DNA from 3 places in the Afifella sp. YEN Y35 genome. Region 1 is predicted to be linked to each of the others. Evidence: predicted binding sites of a transcription regulator. Region 1 holds the regulator's gene; each other region holds the start of a gene.
The links. Region 1 encodes LexA, which represses DNA repair genes until DNA is damaged. Its sites were predicted from a motif close to TGTTCNNNNTGTGTTCNG; they were not measured.

Region 1 (5,779 bases):
ATCGGCTAATTGTCGGAGAAAGCGGTATTTTTTCGCCCGCTGATATCGCTCGCCTGAAAGCCTGCCGCATCCACGCCTTCCTCGTCGGCGAAAGCCTGATGCGCTCCGACGACGTGGCCGAGGCAACCCGTCGGCTCCTCGCCTCACCGGCTCCGCAGGCCACCGGATGAAAGATCACCTCACCCATCTTTCTGAAGATGGGCGCGCGGAAATGGTCGATGTCGGAGACAAGGCGGTGACGACGCGCATCGCCGTCGCGAGCGGAAGCGTTCGCATGGCGTCGGAGACGCTGCGCCTCATTCGCGAGGGGGACATGAAGAAGGGCGACGTCATCGCGACCGCGCGCATTGCCGGCGTGATGGCGGCCAAGCGCACTTCCGATCTCATCCCGCTCTGTCATCCTCTGGCTTTGTCGAAGATCGCCGTCGATATTCTGCCCGACGAGAAGCTTCCCGGGCTCCGCGTTCGGGCGATGGCACGTGTGAATGCCAAGACGGGGGTCGAAATGGAAGCGCTCACAGCGGTTTCCGTCGCCTGTCTCACCATCTACGACATGGCGAAGGCCGTCGACCGGGCCATGACGATTGGCGATATTCGCCTGGAGGAGAAGAGCGGCGGCGTTTCCGGCGATTGGCGTTCCGACCCATGAGCCTGATTTCCGTCGAGGATGCCGTTGCCCGTATGCTCAAAGGCGTCACGCGCCTCGGGGAAGAGAGTGTCCCCCTGACGGAAGCACGCGGCCGGGTGCTTGCGCGCGATCTTGCAGCGAGACGTAACCAACCGCCGTTCCGTGCGTCTGCGATGGATGGCTATGCCGTACGCGCTGAGGATACGCCCTCAGGCGCATGGCTGCGCCAGATCGGCGAAGCACGCGCGGGCTACCATTTTGCCGGGATGCTCGGGACGGGCGAGACGGTTCGCATCTTCACGGGAGCGCCTGTCCCCGACGGGGCCGATGCCATCCTCATTCAGGAAAACGCCCGCGCCGACGGCGACCGCATCGAGGTTCTGGAGCCTGTGGCGTCAGGCCGACACATACGCGCCGCGGCCTTCGACTTCCGGGAGGGCGAGACGCTTCTTCATGCCGGACGCCGGATCGGAACGCGCGAAACTGCGCTTGCCGCAGCGATGAACCATGCAATCGTTCCGGTACGCCAGAGGCCAATCGTGGCCATCCTTTCGACCGGCGACGAACTCGTCGAGCCCGGAGAAGAGCCAGGCCCAGATCAGATCGTCTCTTCGAACGGCGCGGCGATTGCCTCGATGGTTGCGGCCTGTGGCGGTCTCGCACGGGATCTCGGCGTCGCCGTCGACGACAAACAGGCGATTGCCAATGCTGCAGCAGGCGCGGCGGATGCCGATATCCTGGTGGTGATCGGCGGCGCCTCGGTCGGCGACCACGATCTCGTCCAGCCGGCGCTCGCCGAACAAGGTCTCAAGGTCGATTTCTGGCGGGTCGCCATGCGGCCGGGCAAACCGGTCATGTTCGGTACGCTCGGGCGCACCCGGGTGCTCGGCCTGCCCGGAAACCCCGTCTCCGCCCTCATTTGCGCACTCGTCTTTCTGAAGCCTCTTATCGGGGCGATGCAGGGCGCCGAAGGCAGCGAGCCAACGCGCCTGTTGCCGCTTGCAGCAGCGTTGCCCGAGGTCGGCAACCGCCAGCAATATCTGCGGGCGCGCTTCGTCGAATGGCAGGGACGGACAGCCGTCACGGTCGCTGACGAGCAGGATTCGTCTCTTCTTGCGACGCTTGCCCGTTCGGACGCCCTCATCATTCGCCCTCCCTTTGCTCCGGCGGCCCGGACGGGCGATGTGGTTGCCGTCATCGATCTCGCGCAAGCCCTCTCGTAAACCCGCGCGCGGCCCCCAAGGCTTGTGGAACACGCCATGAACAGGTAGTGTGCGTTCGTGATTTGTACACGAGACGCGACTCGCATCGCGAGGGGACGGCAATGCTGACAAAGAAGCAGCTCGAGCTTCTGCTCTTCATCAATGAAAGACTGAAGGAATCGGGCGTGCCGCCCTCGTTCGACGAGATGAAGGACGCGCTCGATCTGAAGTCGAAATCCGGAATTCATCGCCTCATCACCGCCCTGGAGGAGCGTGGCTTCATCAAGCGGCTGCCGAATCGGGCACGCGCGCTGGAAGTTCTGCGCCTTCCCGACGCGGTCAATCCGAGTTTCGGGCGACCGCAGCAGCGTGGCTTCACGCCGAGCGTGATCGAAGGCCGGCTCGGCAAGGCGCCACAACCCGTTGAGGAAGAAGCGTTCGAAGAGAGTGAGCGAGGCGCGAGCGTCCCGGTCATGGGGCGGATTGCAGCCGGCGTTCCGATCTCCGCCATTCAGAACCAGAGCCATTCCATCGTCGTGCCGCCGGACCTCCTTTCGAAGGGCGAGCATTTCGCGCTCGAGGTGCGCGGCGATTCCATGATCGAGGCCGGCATTCTCGACGGGGACACCGTGGTCATCCGTCGTCAGGACAGTGCCGACAGCGGAGATGTGGTGGTGGCGCTGATCGACGACGAAGAGGCGACCTTGAAGCGTCTGCGCCGCAAAGGTGCATCGATTGCGCTCGAGGCTGCCAATCCCGCCTACGAGACCCGCATCTTCGGTCCGGACAGGGTCCGCATCCAGGGTCGCCTCGTGGGGCTTTTGCGCCGCTACTGAGCGCTTCTCAGCCTTTCTGGCCTCGACGTCATCTGAGTGCCGGCGACCCCTGCCACGGTCGCCGGATGGATGGGCGTGATGTGCGAAGTTCAAGGTGCGGAGCTACACCGTCCGGGTGTTTGCTCTCCATAAAAAGCGCGTGCGCTCCATGGGTGGCGAGCGCGGAGCGGTCGATGACGATGCGCGCCGCGCAATCTCTCGGCGCGCGCAGTTGCGTGACGATAATCTCGGCGCGGCGGCAATCTTCCGAAAAGGCCACCGGATCGGTGACGCGCGAGAGGGTCAGTCCTTCGGGCATCTCCAGAACGCAGGCTTCGGCGTCGCAACGAAAGCCTGACGTTCCCGCGGCTTCCGCCTCCGGCTCGCCCTCGCGCCAGACATCGTCAAGGAAAGAGCCTTGCCGCGCGCCAACGATTTGGAGGTGTCCGGCGACGTCACGGGCAGCAACCGCCCTCCCCGCCTCATCCACCAGAAGGTCGGGCCTGGCGCCGAGAAGCCACGCAAGCAGCGCCCCCAGCAAGAGTGGCGCGACGCCGTAGAGGCGCAGCTGCGATCGCCAGAGGCTGAGCCACAGAAGCCCGCCGCACATCAGAATGAGCGCGATCGCGGGAAACGGCGGGACGATAACGGTGGCGCCCGACAATGACGCTACGAAATGCGCCGAAGCGAGGACGAGATCGATGCCCCAGGCCATGACGGTCAACGGCACGGTTTCCAGACCGAACGGCATCGCAATCAGGCTGATGAGCCCCGCCGGCATCACGATGAGCGAGACGAGCGGCATCGCAATGAGATTGCCGAGGAGCGAGTAGGACGCGAGCCGTCCGAAATGGAAAGCCGCGAACGGCGATGTGGCCAGACCGGCGACGAGCGTGGTCAAGCCGACGGCACCGATCGCCACGACAGGCCTGCGGAGAAGTCGCATGAGCCCGCGGGCGGGTTCAGCAAGATCCTGGCGCGGACGGTCGCGCCAGGCTTCCCAGGCCGCCACCAAGGCGGCGACGGCCAGAAAGGACATCTGGAAGCCCGGTTCGAGCACACTCTCAGGCTGGAGCGCGACGACCACGAAAGCTGCAATCGCGAGGTTGCGCAGCGAGAGAGCAGGACGATCCAGAAAGACGGCCGTCAGCATGACCGCAAGCATCACGAAGGCGCGGATCGTCGCCACGTTGCCGCCGGAGATCGACAAATAGAAGGCGCCGACTGCGAGCGCGACGGCCGCTGCGATTTTTCGAATCGGGAGAACGAGCGCCATATGTTCCGACAACGCCAGCACCGCACGCACGAGCCAGAAGGCCGTGCCGGCGATCAGCATCATATGCAGGCCCGAAATCGCAAGAATATGCGCAAGACCCGCGATCCGCAGAGCGTCGACGTCCGCATCCGCGATCTTGCCGCGATCGCCGACGAGAAGCGCTGCCGCGATCGCAGCGGGCGGGCCTGCCACCGCGTCGGTGATCCGCTCTGCGATCGCTCGGCGGATGGCCGCAATCGCCAGGAACAGATGGACGCCGCTCGGTGGTTCGACGACCGTCAGAGTGCCGAAGACAAAACCGGATGCGCCGATCCCATCGAAAAACGCCGCCCGAGCAGGATCGTAGCCCCCGGGGATCGCCGGGCCCGGCAGCGGTGCCAGCCGCGCCGCCCCCTTCACCGTTGCACCGGTTGGCGGCAGATCGGTGCGCAAGGTAAGCCGGACCCTGTGTGGCGTCTCTTCGGCAGAAAGACGCTCAATGCGCACCTGGTCGAGGACCACCCGCGGCGTTCGTTCAGCGCGGGTTTCGACAGCCACCACTCGGCCGGTCACTTCACTGCTCAACGGATGTTCGAGCACCGGCGCGCGAAGGCTTTCAACGCGAAGCTTGCCTGCGGACATCCCGGCCAGAAAACAGGCGAGGAACACCAACGGATAGGCGCCACCACCGCGCCACCACGCGAGGCATGCGGCACCCGCCGCAGCCAAGGCTGCGGGCAGAAGCGCGGAAAGCAAAGGCTCGCGCGGCAAAATGAAATAGGCGGCCGCGCCACAAGAAAAGCCGACAGCCAGGAAGAGAAAGCCGCGCCGCTCCTCGAAATCGCGGGCAGCCTGTGCTCTGAGATGCGCGGTGTGAGACGCCACGCCGTAGCCGAAGCGCCTGAGCCGGCCAGGCGGCAAGAAGCCTTCGATACGGCGATCGTCCTGCGAAGGCCGCTCCCCATCCGCCGCGCTTGACTGTCCGCCGCTCGGTTCCATGCTTGCAAGCACCCGGCGCTGTGGCTAGACCGAGCCCATCTTACACGCGGGCCGGGCATCCACCAATCGCCCCGCCCTTTTGCCAGCCAAAACCACCATGTCATCTCATCCGATTACCCGCTTTGCTCCCTCGCCAACCGGCTTTTTGCACATTGGCGGCGCACGCACGGCGCTCTTCAACTGGCTCTATGCGCGGGGCCGCGGCGGTAAAATGCTGCTCAGGATCGAGGACACCGATCGCCAGCGCTCGACCGATGCTGCCATTGCGGCCATCCTGGACGGGCTCTCCTGGCTCGGCCTCGATTGGGACGGTGAACCGATCTCACAATTTGCCCGCATGGACCGCCATGCAGAGGTGGCCTGGCAGCTCGTTGAGAGCGGCCATGCCTATCGCTGCTATGCCTCCCAGGAAGAGCTGGCGGAGATGCGCGAGACGGCACGCGCCGAGGGGCGCCCTCCCCGCTATGATGGGCGCTGGCGCGACCGCGATCCGTCCGAAGCGCCGGAAGGCATCAAGCCGGTCATCCGCATCAAGGCTCCGCAGGACGGAGAGACGGTCATCGAGGATCACGTTCAGGGCCGCGTCACGTTCCCGAACCGCGACCTCGACGATTTCATCATCCTGCGCTCGGACGGAACGCCCACCTACATGCTGGCCGTCGTCGTCGACGATCACGATATGGGCGTCACGCACGTCATTCGCGGCGACGATCATCTCACCAATGCCGCCAGACAGGGCATCATCTACGAAGCGCTCGGATGGCAGGTGCCGCAATGGGCGCATATCCCGCTCATTCACGGTCCGGACGGCGCCAAACTCTCCAAACGTCATGGGGCGCTCGGCGTCGAAGCGTATCGGGCGATGGGCTACCTGCCTGAG
Region 2 (5,779 bases), 1.1 Mb from region 1:
GGCGGGCCTTGGCCCGCCTTTTTCTTTTTCGGCAGACAGTTTATTCGACAGACGTCCGGCGGGACCTCGCCGGGCAGCGCGTGGCTGAGCGCGGGTGGGCCCGCCCTCTTCGCGGCTCTGCTCTCTACCTGATTGCCGGGCCTATTTGCCGGCGAGGAGCGCCGCGATGGGCGCAAAGCTCGTGCGGTGGAGGCGGCACGGCCCGAGCCGCGTCAGGGCGGCTCTGTGGGCCGGCGTCGCGTACCCCTTATGGGAGCCGAGCTCGTAGCCAGCAAACACCCCGTCGCAATGTGCCATCATCCGGTCGCGGGAGACTTTCGCCACGATCGACGCGGCGGCGATCGACAGCGAGGAGGCGTCTCCGCCGATCAGCGCCTCGCACGGCAGATCGATGTTCGGCACCTTGTCCCGTCCGTCGACGAGAACTGCGTCGGCCGCTTCCGGCAGACTTTTAAGAGCGCGCGCCATGGCGAGGAGCGCCGCATTGCGGATGTTGATGCGGTCGACGGTGGCCGTCGAGCAATAGGCGACGGCGACATCGGCACAGCCGAGGATCTCTTCATAGAGTTCCTGGCGGCGCAATGCGGTGAGCGCCTTGGAATCATCGATGCCGACCGGGATGTTTTCCTGATCGAGAATCACGGCGGCGGCCACGACCGGGCCGGCGAGCGGGCCCCGGCCCACCTCATCGACGCCCGCGATGCGACGGTAGCCAGCAAGCAGCAGCCGCGTCTCGGCCTGGAGATGCGGGCCGGCAGCCCCGGAGGCCTTGGCTGATTTTGCAGCGCCCTGCTTCGGAGCTTTCGGTTTACGAATCGTCTTTGTCGCCGACATGGACCGCCGATAGGCCGCGGCTACTCCCGATGCAAGCCGGGCGCTCGCCCACGAAGCCGCGCTTTCCACCTTCGGACACAGGCTTCTTGGGCCCTTGGCGCCGGTGACGTCTAGAAGAGCTTCAGCTGGCCGCCGACCGGCACCGGCGGAGAGAACAGATCCGTGCGCATATCGTAGCGCCGTTCGTTCAAACGCAGGCGCTTTGCCGCCAGCTCGAAGCGGCGACCGATCTGCCAGGCGTAAGGCCCCCTGCCCCGCTGGCGCTCATGCCAGGCCGAATCATAATCCTTGCCGCCCCGCATGGAGCGCATCAGCGACAGAACATGTTCGGCCCGGTCCGGGAAATTCTCCTGAAGCCATTCCTTGAAGATCGGCGCCACTTCGAGCGGCAGCCGCAACAACACATAGCCGGCAGAGGTGGCGCCTGCCGCCGCGCCCGCTTCGAGAAGGCGCTCGATCTCATTGTCGTTGATGGCCGGCACGATCGGCGCCGTCATGATCGAGACAGGAATGCCGGCTTCGCTCAGGCCTGAAATCGCTTCAAGCCGTTTCGCCGGCGTCGAAGCCCGCGGCTCCATCAAGCGCGACAGCTTATGGTCAAGGCTCGTCACGGAGAGGCCGACTTTGACGAGCCCCTTCTCCGCCATCGGCGCGAGGATATCGAGATCGCGCAGAACGAGCGCCGATTTGGTGACGATGCCGACCGGATGATTGGCGGCCGAAAGCACTTCGAGCACATCGCGCATGATCCGGTACTGGCGCTCGACCGGCTGGTAAGGGTCGGTGTTGGTGCCGATCGCAATCGGACGCACCTCGTAGCCCGGCGCGGCGAGTTCTTTCTCCAGAAGCTTCGCCGCATCCGGTTTGGCGAAGAGCCGCGTCTCGAAGTCGAGCCCCGGCGACAGGCCCATATACGCGTGCGTCGGCCGGGCGAAACAATAGGCGCAGCCGTGCTCGCAGCCGCGATAGGGATTGATGGACCGGTCGAAGGAAATGTCGGGTGAGGCATTGCGGGTGATGATCTTGCGCGGCCGCTCGATCGTCACCTCCGTGCGCAGACGGGGCAGCTCGTCGAGGCTCTCCCAGCCATCGTCGACGATCTGCCGCGTCTGTTTTTCGTAACGGCCCGTCTCGTTGGAGACGGCCCCGCGGCCGCGCCGCACGAGCGGACGCAGCGCGGTGGAGATCTGTTCGGTCCCCCCATCTTCGGAGGCGGAGTTTGCCTGGCCGAGCGCCACCCAGGCCGCATCGCGCTCTGCGCGAAACCGTGACGACGCAGAGGATGCGGCAGTCCGCTTTGCGGCTGCTGCGGAACCGCCCCTTGGGGTGTGGGGTGTGGGCGGGGCGAAGGTGGCGCTCGGCTCAGGCATAATGAGAATATAGCGCGAACATAGGAACATTACAAGAACAAAAGTGACTTTATTCCTAGGCAAAGCGAGGAAGCCGGGGATTGGACCATCCGCCTTAACGAAACAGTTACCTTTCTGTTGGGTTAAGAGCCGGATTTCGCTAGCAAACCAGCATGATCACCGTGCTTCTTTCCGTGCCTGAAGATGCGCAGCATCTGGCGCGCAGCCTCACCGCCCTCGTTCCGGCGGCGGTCGAGGGTCTGGTGCGCGACGCCTATGTCGTCGGCGCGCCCAACGATGAAGAGATCGAAGCGGTGGCGGATGCTGCCGGCGCGGAACTCATAGGCCGCGAAGCTCTCACAGAGACCATCGCTTCCGCGCGCGGCGAGTGGCTTCTCCTGATGGAAGGCGGCGCCCGCCCGCTCGACGGCTGGATGACGGCGGTTCGCGAGTGGATGGAAGAGCCAGGCCGCGGGGCCGCGAGCTTCACCCTCGCCGGCAAGCGCAAGACGCTCTTCGGTTTTCTGGAGCGGGAGGAACCGCTTCGCCGCGGCGTGCTCATGCGCAAGGCCGATATGGCGGCGGCCGGCGCGGACGACCTCAAAGCTCTTGCCCGCGGACAGTCCACCAAACGCCTTTCCGCGCGGATGGCGCCGCCGGCCTGAGAGGCCTCAGCCGCGCTTCAGATGCTCGTCGAGCCGCGGCATGATCTCGACGAAATTGCACGGCCTGTGGCGGTAATCGAGCTGGCTCTTCAAGATGCCGTCCCAGGCATCCCGGCACGCCCCCGGCGAGCCCGGAAGAACGAAGATGTAGGTCGCATTCGCCACGCCTGCGGTGGCGCGCGACTGGATCGTCGAGACGCCGATCTTGTCATAGGAAATGCGGTGGAAGACCGCTGAAAAGCCGTCCATGCGCTTTTCAAACAGGGGCTCGAGCGCCTCCGGCGTGACGTCGCGGCCCGTAAAGCCGGTGCCGCCCGTGGTGATGATCACATCGATCGCATCATCGGCGATCCAGCCCTGAACAAGCTTGCGGATGTCCTCAACATCGTCGCGAACGATGTCGCGCCCGGCGAGAACATGGCCGGCGTCGCGAATACGCTCTTCGAGCGTGTCACCGGAACGATCATCGGCAAGCGCGCGCGTATCCGACACAGTCAGCACCGCGATCTTGACGGGAATGAAGGCCCGCTCGTCGCCGCTTTGCGTCATTCCATCTCCCGGGCTCGAAACACAGAGTGAGTCCAGAGAGGACGCAACGCTTCCCCCGTCAAGAGAGGGGCGGAGCTTTGAGATCCTTCGGGCACGCGCCTCACACCCCGGGCGGCAGGCGCGGCCTCGTCAGGAGGTCGCGTCCGTCTCTTTCGTTTTGTCGCCGCTCGCCTCGCTCGTCGTCGCCCCGGACGCGTCGTCGGAGCCATCTCCCTGCGCCACGTCCGCTTCGGACGCCTCCTCGGGTTCGGGCGCCGGCGGCAGCTCTTCTGGATCGGGCTGCAGGACGGCCGTCTGCGGCGTCAGCATGCGCGGGCTCGGCACGGCGGAGAACGTCTCGCGCTCATGTTGCGGCGGCGGGGCGCGGCGGGTCGTGCGGTAGACCGAAAAGATCGCCATGGCGAAATGGGCCACCGCCGTGGTGACGAAGAGCCCTTGCGGGCCGAAGCTTTCCATCGTGCCGGAGGCGACGAGCGGCCCGGCCATCGTGCCGATGCCGTAAAGAAGCAGGAGGCCCGAGGACACCTGCACGAAGGAAAGGTCGCTCGCAAAATCGTTCGCATGGGCGACGGCAAGCGAATAAAGCGCGTAGGATGTGCCGCCATAAAGCGCGAAAGCGACGCTGAGCACGATTGGATTATGCGGCGCGAAGACCGCCAGCCCCGTTCCGACCAAACCGGAAAGAAGCGCTGCGCCGCCGATCATGTAACGCCGGTCGATGCGGTCGGAGAGCCGTCCCGCCGGCATCTGGATCAGCGCGCCGGCAATGATGGCGATGCTCATCAAGGTGGCGATGTGCGCCGTACCAAGGCCGATCTGAAAACCGAACAACGGCCCGAGCGTGCCGAAAGCGCCGTTTGCCACGCCGACGAGGAGCGTCGCCACGAAGCCGACCGGCGAATTCTGAAAAAGCCGCTTCAGATCGAGCGTGACGCCAGCCAGAGGCTGGGGAGCTGCCGCACGCGACAGCGACAAAGGCAGGAGCGCCAGACAGAAGAAAATCGCCCCGACCATAAAAGAGGTTTCACGGGCGGGATCACCGACGGCCACGAGCATCTGCCCGACGACGATCGCAACATATGTGATCGTCATGTAGACACCGAAAATCGTGCCGCGGTTTTCGTTGGTGGCGCGCTCGTTCAGCCAGCTTTCGATGATCATGAAGCAGGCCGCGAGCACGAAACCGGAAAAGACGCGCAGAAGGATCCACGACAGCGGCGTCACGATCATCGCATTCAACAGGATGATGACGGCCGCGGCCGCGGCAGAGGCGGCAAAAGCGCGAATATGGCCGACCTGATGGACGATACGCGGCGCCATGAAACAGCTGGCGACGAAGCCGATCGCCCAGCCCGTGCCGACGAGGCCCAGCGAGAACGTCGAAAAATGCTCCAAGCCGCCGCGGATCGGCAGCAGGATGGAGTGCAAACCGTTCGCAGTCAGCAAGAAGGCCACGCTCAACAAGAGCGCAGCGATAGGAAGAAGTTGCCTGGCCATGATGGACGCCGAATTGCCGCGAGCCGCCGGTACCCCTGCGCATCGGCGACGGTCAAGCCCTCACGCGTTCACGCTTTGCGACAGCTTTGTCAGCCGTTCAGTCTTTAGGATCTTCGAGGGCGGCTTTCAGAGTCAACAGATCGCGCCAGACGAGCTTTTTCTGCAGCGGATTGCGCAAGAGATAGGCCGGGTGAAACGTCGCCATGGCACGGACCTGGCGGGCCCCCGTGTCGAAATCGATCCAACGACCGCGCAGCCGCGTGATGCCCATCGTGGTGTCGAGCATTTCCTTGGCGGCGGCATTGCCGAGGAGGATCAAAAAATCGGGATCGGCGAGACGGATCTGCTGCTGGATAAAAGGCCGGCAGATCGCCCGCTCCATCGGCGAGGGATCGCGGTTCCCGGGCGGCCGCCACGGAATCGTGTTGGCGATATAGACGCCGCTGCGATCGAGCCCGATTGCGGCGAGCATGCGGTCGAGGAGGCGTCCTGAACGCCCGACAAACGGCAGACCCTGCAGATCCTCGTCGCGGCCGGGCGCTTCGCCGACCAGCATCACCCGACCTTCGGGGTTCCCGTCGGCGAATACCAGCTGCGTTGCCGTGCGCTTCAGATTGCACCCGTCGAAGCCCGCCAGAATTTCGCGCAGTTCCTCCAGCGAGGCCGCGCTGCGGGCGGCTTCACGCGCGGCCATCACCGCCTCTTCCGACGGAAGGGCCGCCGGGGCGACCGGCGGCGGCGCTACTGGCGGCTGCGGGCGCGCTTCGCTCCGGCGCTGCCTCTCGGCAGGCGCACGCGCCCCGTCGTCGCGGTATTGCGCGCTGGCGGGTCTGCCCTGTTGCTGCGAGGGCGCCTGGCGGGCCGCCATCTCGCGGGCGGCCATCC
Region 3 (5,779 bases), 840 kb from region 1:
AGAAGCGGGCGCACCGCCTCGAAGACGGCACCGCCGACGTTTTCGAAATAGACGTCGATGCCGTCCGGGCAGGCGGCTTTCAGATCCTCCGCGAAGCTTTCGGAGCGATGGTCGATCGCCGCGTCGAAGCCGAAGTCTTCCGTGAGCGCCCGGCATTTTTCCGGTCCGCCGGCGATGCCGACGGCACGCGCGCCCTTGATCTTGGCGATCTGGCCGACGGCGGAGCCGACGGGCCCGGTCGCCGCGGCAACGACGACCGTCTCGCCTTCTTTCGGCTTTCCGAGCGTCAGAAGCCCCGCATAGGCGGTGAAGCCCGGCATGCCGAGCACGCCGACGGCGGTGGTGACGGGCACTTTTTCGGGATCGAGTTTGCGCAGATGAGCGGCCTTTGCGACCGCATGCGTCTGCCAGCCGGAATACGAGAGGACCATGTCGCCGGCTGCGAAATTCGGGTCGCGGCTTTCCACGACCTCCGCCACGGTGCCGCCTTCCATCACGGCGCCGACCTCGACCGGGGCGGCGTAGGATTTCGCCGCGCTCATCCGCCCGCGCATATAGGGATCGAGCGAGAGGTAGCGGACCTTGAGGAGGACTTCGCCCTCCTTCGGCGCCGGCACGGGTGCGGTCTCCGTGCGGAAATTCTCTGGCGTCGGCCGGCCCTCGGGGCGTGACGCGAGGAGGATCTGCGTGCTTTCTATCATGGGATGAACCTGATTGAGATGTGAGTGGATCTGTTGCTCCATCTATGCCGCATGCGTGCCTTGGCGAGGCCTCACTGGGTCTCAGACGACATTCGGCGGCGGGACGGGGCCATGCCATTCCAGGGAGGCGGAGGATGACGGCGGTGAGGAAAATCGATTTCGACGTGTCGGATGTGCGGCGCTATCTGGAGCCCGGGCCGGTCGTGCTCGTCTCGTCCGCCCATCAAGGCGAGCACGACATCATGACGATGGGCTGGCACACGATCATGGAATTCTCGCCCTCGCTCGTCGGCTGCATGATCTCCGCCGGCAACCATTCCTTCGAGCTCATCCGTGCGAGTGGCGAATGCGTCATCAATCTGCCGACGACGGCGCTCACCGATACCGTCGTCAAGATCGGCAACACCTCCGGGGAACGGATCGACAAGTTCGAGGAGTTCGGTCTGACGGCCGAGGCGGCCGAGATGGTGGGCGCGCCGATGATCGGCGAATGCCACGCCAATTTCGAATGCCGGCTGTTCGAGGATGCGCTCGTCGGGCACTACAATTTCTTCGTCTTCGAGGTGGTGAAGGCGCATGTGGCGCCGGAGCCGGAGCATCCCGAGACGCTGCATTACAAGGGCGGCGGCATCTTCATGGTCTCCGGCGAGATCATCGACAAGAGCGCGCTCTTCCGTCCGGGCATGCTGTGAGGGAATGATGAGGCAGGAGGATCTTTCCGGCGCGCTCGATTTTCTGCGCGCGGCGGAGCGGCTCAAGGACACGTTCCGCTCCGGCTTTACGGCGGAGGGCCGGCCGGAGAGCACCGCTGCGCACACCTGGCGGCTCGCCCTGATGGCGATCGTTTTCGAAAAGGATCTCGGCGAAATCGACTTCAGCCGTCTTCTCAAGATCCTCATCGTGCACGATCTCGGCGAAGCCCTGTCGGGCGACGTGCCGGCGGTTGCGCAGATGCCGGGCGAGGAGAAGGCGGCGCAGGAGCGCGCCGATCTTCTGCAACTGACCGCGCCGCTCGACCCGGCACGGCGGCAGGCGATCCTCGATCTCTGGGAGGAGTACGAGGCGGGGGCGACGCCGGAGGCGCGGCTCGCCAAGGGGCTCGATAAGCTCGAGACGATCCTTCAACACAATCAGGGGCTTAACCCACCCGACTTCGATTATCGATTCAATCTCGCTTATGGGAGGCGCGCGACCGACGCTCATCCTTTGCTTCAAGAGATCCGCGCGGTGCTGGATGCGGAGACGGAGGCGCGCGCGGAAAATTCCCGAGTCGATTGAAGCGGATGGGCTGAACTTCGGAGATTGTGATTCAGACGGGCTGATTCAGACCGGGCGCCACATAAGCCTGTTGCGAACAAAAGAAGAACATGGCATCATCCAAGCATGGATGAGAAGCTCGCAACCAAGCTCGGCATTCTGGCGGACGCGGCCAAATATGACGTGTCCTGCGCCTCCTCGGGCGCGCCGAAGCGCAAGGCCGGCAAGAACGGGCTCGGCGCGACGGCGCCGTCCGGCATCTGCCACGCCTTCACGCCGGACGGGCGCTGCGTCTCGCTTCTGAAAATCCTTCTGACGAATTACTGCCTGTTCGACTGCGCCTATTGCATCAACCGGCGCTCCTCGAACGTGCCGCGGGCGCGTTTTTCGGTCGAGGAGGTGGTGCGGCTTACGCTCGAATTCTACAAACGCAACTATATCGAAGGCCTGTTTTTATCCTCCGGCATCGCGCGCTCGCCCGACCGGACGATGGAGGAGATGATGCGGGTGGCGAAGACGCTCCGGCGCGTCCACGGCTTTCAGGGCTATATCCATCTCAAGGCGATCCCTGAGGCGAGCCCGTGGCTGATCGAGGAGGCGGGGCGGTACGCTGACCGGTTGTCGATCAATCTGGAGCTTGCGAGCGGGGCGAGCCTGAAAGCGCTCGCGCCGGAAAAGAACGACCGGACGATCACGCACGCGATGGGACAGATGCATGAGCGCATCCTGGAGGCGCGCGACGAGCGACGGCGTTTCTCGCCGGCCGGGCAGAGCACGCAGGTGATCGTCGGGGCAGACGATGTGAAGGATGCCGCGATCATTCGCGCGAGCGCCAGGCTCTATGACGATTACGCGTTGAAGCGGGTCTATTATTCCGCCTTCAGCCCGATCCCCGAGGCGAGCCTGCTTCTGCCGGCGAAGGCGCCGCCGCTTCGCCGGGAAAACCGGCTTTATCAGGCGGACTGGCTGATGCGGTTTTACGGGTTTTCGGCCGACGAGGTCGCCGACAGCGGTGAGGACGGCATGCTGGCGCTCGATGTCGATCCGAAGCTTGCCTGGGCGCTGAAAAATCGCGAGCGCTTTCCCGTCGACGTCAATCGGGCGGAGCGGGAGATGCTTTTGCGGGTGCCGGGGCTCGGGCAGAGGGCCGTGGAGCGCATTCTCACCTCGCGCCGGCACCAGAAGCTGCGACTTCCAGATCTCGCGCGGCTGACGGCGGGCCTGAAACGGGCGCTGCCGTTTCTCGTCACGCCGGACCACCGGCCCGTCTCCCTCATCGACCGGCTCGATCTGCGGCAAAGGCTCGCCGAGCCGGCCCAGCAAATGAGCCTGTTCTGATGACCCGCGTGCGCATCGATATGAAGGCGGGGGCGGATCTCGACGGTTTTCGCCGGGCGCTGCGCATCCTCGTGCGCGACCGGGTCGCGCCGGACGATGTCGTCTTCGCGGCGGAGGGTGCGCAGGATCTCTTCGGCGCGCCGCTTGCGGGAGAGGCGCCGCCGGTCGTGTTGCCGCGCGCCGTGACACGGCTCATCGCCGATGTCGTCTGTCACCGCGACCACGAGCGCTATGGGCTTCTCTATCGGCTCGTGTGGAGAATTTTGCGCAGCGAGCGCGGGCTTCTCGAGGTGGCGAGCGATCCGCTCGTCTACCGTCTTGCGCGCATGCAGCAGGAGGTGCGGCGCGACATCCATCATATGCATGGCTTTCTGCGCTTTCGCCGTGTGGTGACGGAGGGGGGTGTCGCGGCGGGTGAGACTGAGTGCTCTGGCATCGAGGAAAACGAACGCTTCGTCGCCTATTTCGAGCCGGCGCATTTCACCTTGGCTGCGGCCGCGCCTTTTTTCGCCGAGCGCTTCGCCAATATGGCCTGGTCGATCCTGACGCCCGACGGTTCGCTCCACTGGGACGGCAAAAAGCTCGTCGAAGGGCCGCCGGCGCGCCGCGACCCGGCCGCTGCCGGCGACGGTTTCGAAGAGGGATGGCGCACGTATTATGCGGCGACGTTCAACCCGGCGCGGGCCAATCCCAAATTGATGGCGCAGCATATGCCACGGCGCTACTGGGCCGATATGCCGGAGGTGGCGGCGATCCCGGAACTCGTCAGCTCCGCGCCGACGCGGGTGCGCGAGATGATCGCGCGCGAGGCCGCGGCATCGCCCAGGCGTGCGCCGGAGAAGGCGCTCCAGAAAATGCGTGAGGATCGTCCGAAGAGGCTGCAAGACCTCAACGCGCTGATCGCTGCCTCGGAGCCATTGGTGTCGGGGGCGGTGCCGGGAGCGACGCGTGCGGTGCTCGGCGAGGGCCCTCTAGATGCCGACATCGTCTTTGTCGGCGAGCAGCCGGGCGATCAGGAGGATCGTTAGGGAAGGCCATTTGTCGGGCCGGCCGGCCAGCTTCTCGATCGGGCCCTGGCGGAAGCGGGGATCGAGCGCGGCTCGGTTTATCTCACCAATGCCGTGAAGCACTTCAAGTTCGAGATGCGCGGCAAGCGGCGCATCCACCAGAAGCCCACCGTGTCGGAGGTGAAGCATTATCGCTGGTGGCTGATGGCGGAGCTCGAATTTCTGTCGCCGCGCCTCGTCGTGGCGCTCGGAGGGACGGCGGCGCTGGCGCTTTCGGGACGACAGGTTTCCGTGACGAAGATGCGCGGCCGGCAGGAGTTTCCGCCTTTTGCCGGCTTCCTCACCGTGCATCCGTCCTATCTTCTGCGACTGCCGGATGCGGAGGCCAAGGCGAGTGCCTACCGTGCCTTCATCGACGATCTTCGGCAGGTGCGGGAGATTGCGGGTGAGAGACGGAAGGCGGCCTGAAGAGCCGATTTGAGGAGCCGGCCTGAGGCGGCTGCCCGTGGAAGGGGCTCAGAGATAGGGCAGGCCGTGGGCGATCAGCGGTGCGACGAGGACGTTCAAAAGGCCGACGAGCACCATGACGAGGCCGGCGACGGAGCCTTCCTCGTGACCGATTTCGTGGGCCTTGGCGGTGCCGCTCGCATGGGCCGCGACACCGAAGAGGGCGCCGCGGGCAAGTGCCGATTTGACCGGCAGGATCGTCAGCATCAACTCGCCGAGGATGGCGCCGAAGACGCCGGTCAAAACGACGAAGACGGCGGTGAGGTCGGGGGCGCCGCCGATGTCGGAGGAGACGACCATGGCGAAGGGGGTCGAAACGGAGCGCGGCAGAAGGCTGAGGCGCAGGGCGTCGTCGAGACCGACGAGGCTCGCAAAGGTCCAGCCGGAGAGAATGGCCGTGGTCGTGCCCGCCAGCATGCCGACGACGAGGACCGGCCAGTGGCGGGCGATCAGGGCGCGCTGCTCGTAGATCGGCACGGCGAAGGCGACCATGGCCGGGCCGAGCAGGCTGACGAGCCAGCCGGTGGAGCGGATATAATCGCGGTAGGTCTCGTCGGCGGTGACGACGATCAGGATGAGAAGCGCCGGGGTGATCGCGAGTGGCATCAAAAAAGGCTGCCGCCAGCGCAGATAGATGCGCTTTGCCAGAAAATAGGTGCCGATCGTCAGAGCCGACCAGAAGAGGCCGTGGAGGAGGATTTCACTCGAAGAGAGCATTGCGGTCCTCCGCGGCCAGGCGACGGCGATAATAGAGGTCCGCCGTCAGCGCCGTGACCGCCATGACGGAGGCGGTTCCGGCCAGGATGACGAACAGGATCTTGAGGCCGAGTAGGCCGACGAACTCGCGGTGATCGACGACGGCGAGGACGGCCGGCACGAAGAACAGGATCATCTCCGCCAGAAACCACTGGGCGCCGCGGCGCATGCTGAAAAGGCTGAGGCGGCCGGAGATCAAAAGGGCGAGGACGA

Region 2: a site for LexA is predicted at 2,227-2,244, ahead of ACK8CP_RS11540 (PA0069 family radical SAM protein). Genes of this name have one in related genera too.
Region 3: a site for LexA is predicted at 2,052-2,069, ahead of ACK8CP_RS02150 (putative DNA modification/repair radical SAM protein). Genes of this name have one in related genera too.

The regions. Positions count from the first base shown of each region.
Region 1 covers NZ_CP180203.1:1,293,269-1,299,047, forward strand. The annotation lists gene trpC (indole-3-glycerol phosphate synthase TrpC) at 1-170, shown strand, start outside; gene moaC (cyclic pyranopterin monophosphate synthase MoaC) at 167-649, shown strand; gene glp (gephyrin-like molybdotransferase Glp) at 646-1,851, shown strand; gene lexA (transcriptional repressor LexA) at 1,953-2,666, shown strand; gene ACK8CP_RS06275 (ComEC/Rec2 family competence protein) at 2,695-4,899, opposite strand; gene gltX (glutamate--tRNA ligase) at 4,997-5,779, shown strand, end outside.
Region 2 covers NZ_CP180203.1:2,423,138-2,428,916, forward strand. The annotation lists gene ACK8CP_RS11535 (ribonuclease HII) at 142-834, opposite strand; gene ACK8CP_RS11540 (PA0069 family radical SAM protein) at 945-2,204, opposite strand; gene ACK8CP_RS11545 (glycosyl transferase family 2) at 2,357-2,848, shown strand; gene moaB (molybdenum cofactor biosynthesis protein B) at 2,855-3,397, opposite strand; gene ACK8CP_RS11555 (MFS transporter) at 3,527-4,894, opposite strand; gene ACK8CP_RS11560 (uracil-DNA glycosylase) at 4,992-5,779, opposite strand, start outside.
Region 3 covers NZ_CP180203.1:448,282-454,060, forward strand. The annotation lists gene ACK8CP_RS02135 (NADP-dependent oxidoreductase) at 1-701, opposite strand, end outside; gene ACK8CP_RS02140 (flavin reductase family protein) at 836-1,393, shown strand; gene ACK8CP_RS02145 (HD domain-containing protein) at 1,401-1,979, shown strand; gene ACK8CP_RS02150 (putative DNA modification/repair radical SAM protein) at 2,085-3,296, shown strand; partial or broken gene ACK8CP_RS02155 (UdgX family uracil-DNA binding protein) at 3,296-4,771, shown strand; gene ACK8CP_RS02160 (LrgB family protein) at 4,820-5,527, opposite strand; gene ACK8CP_RS02165 (CidA/LrgA family protein) at 5,511-5,779, opposite strand, start outside.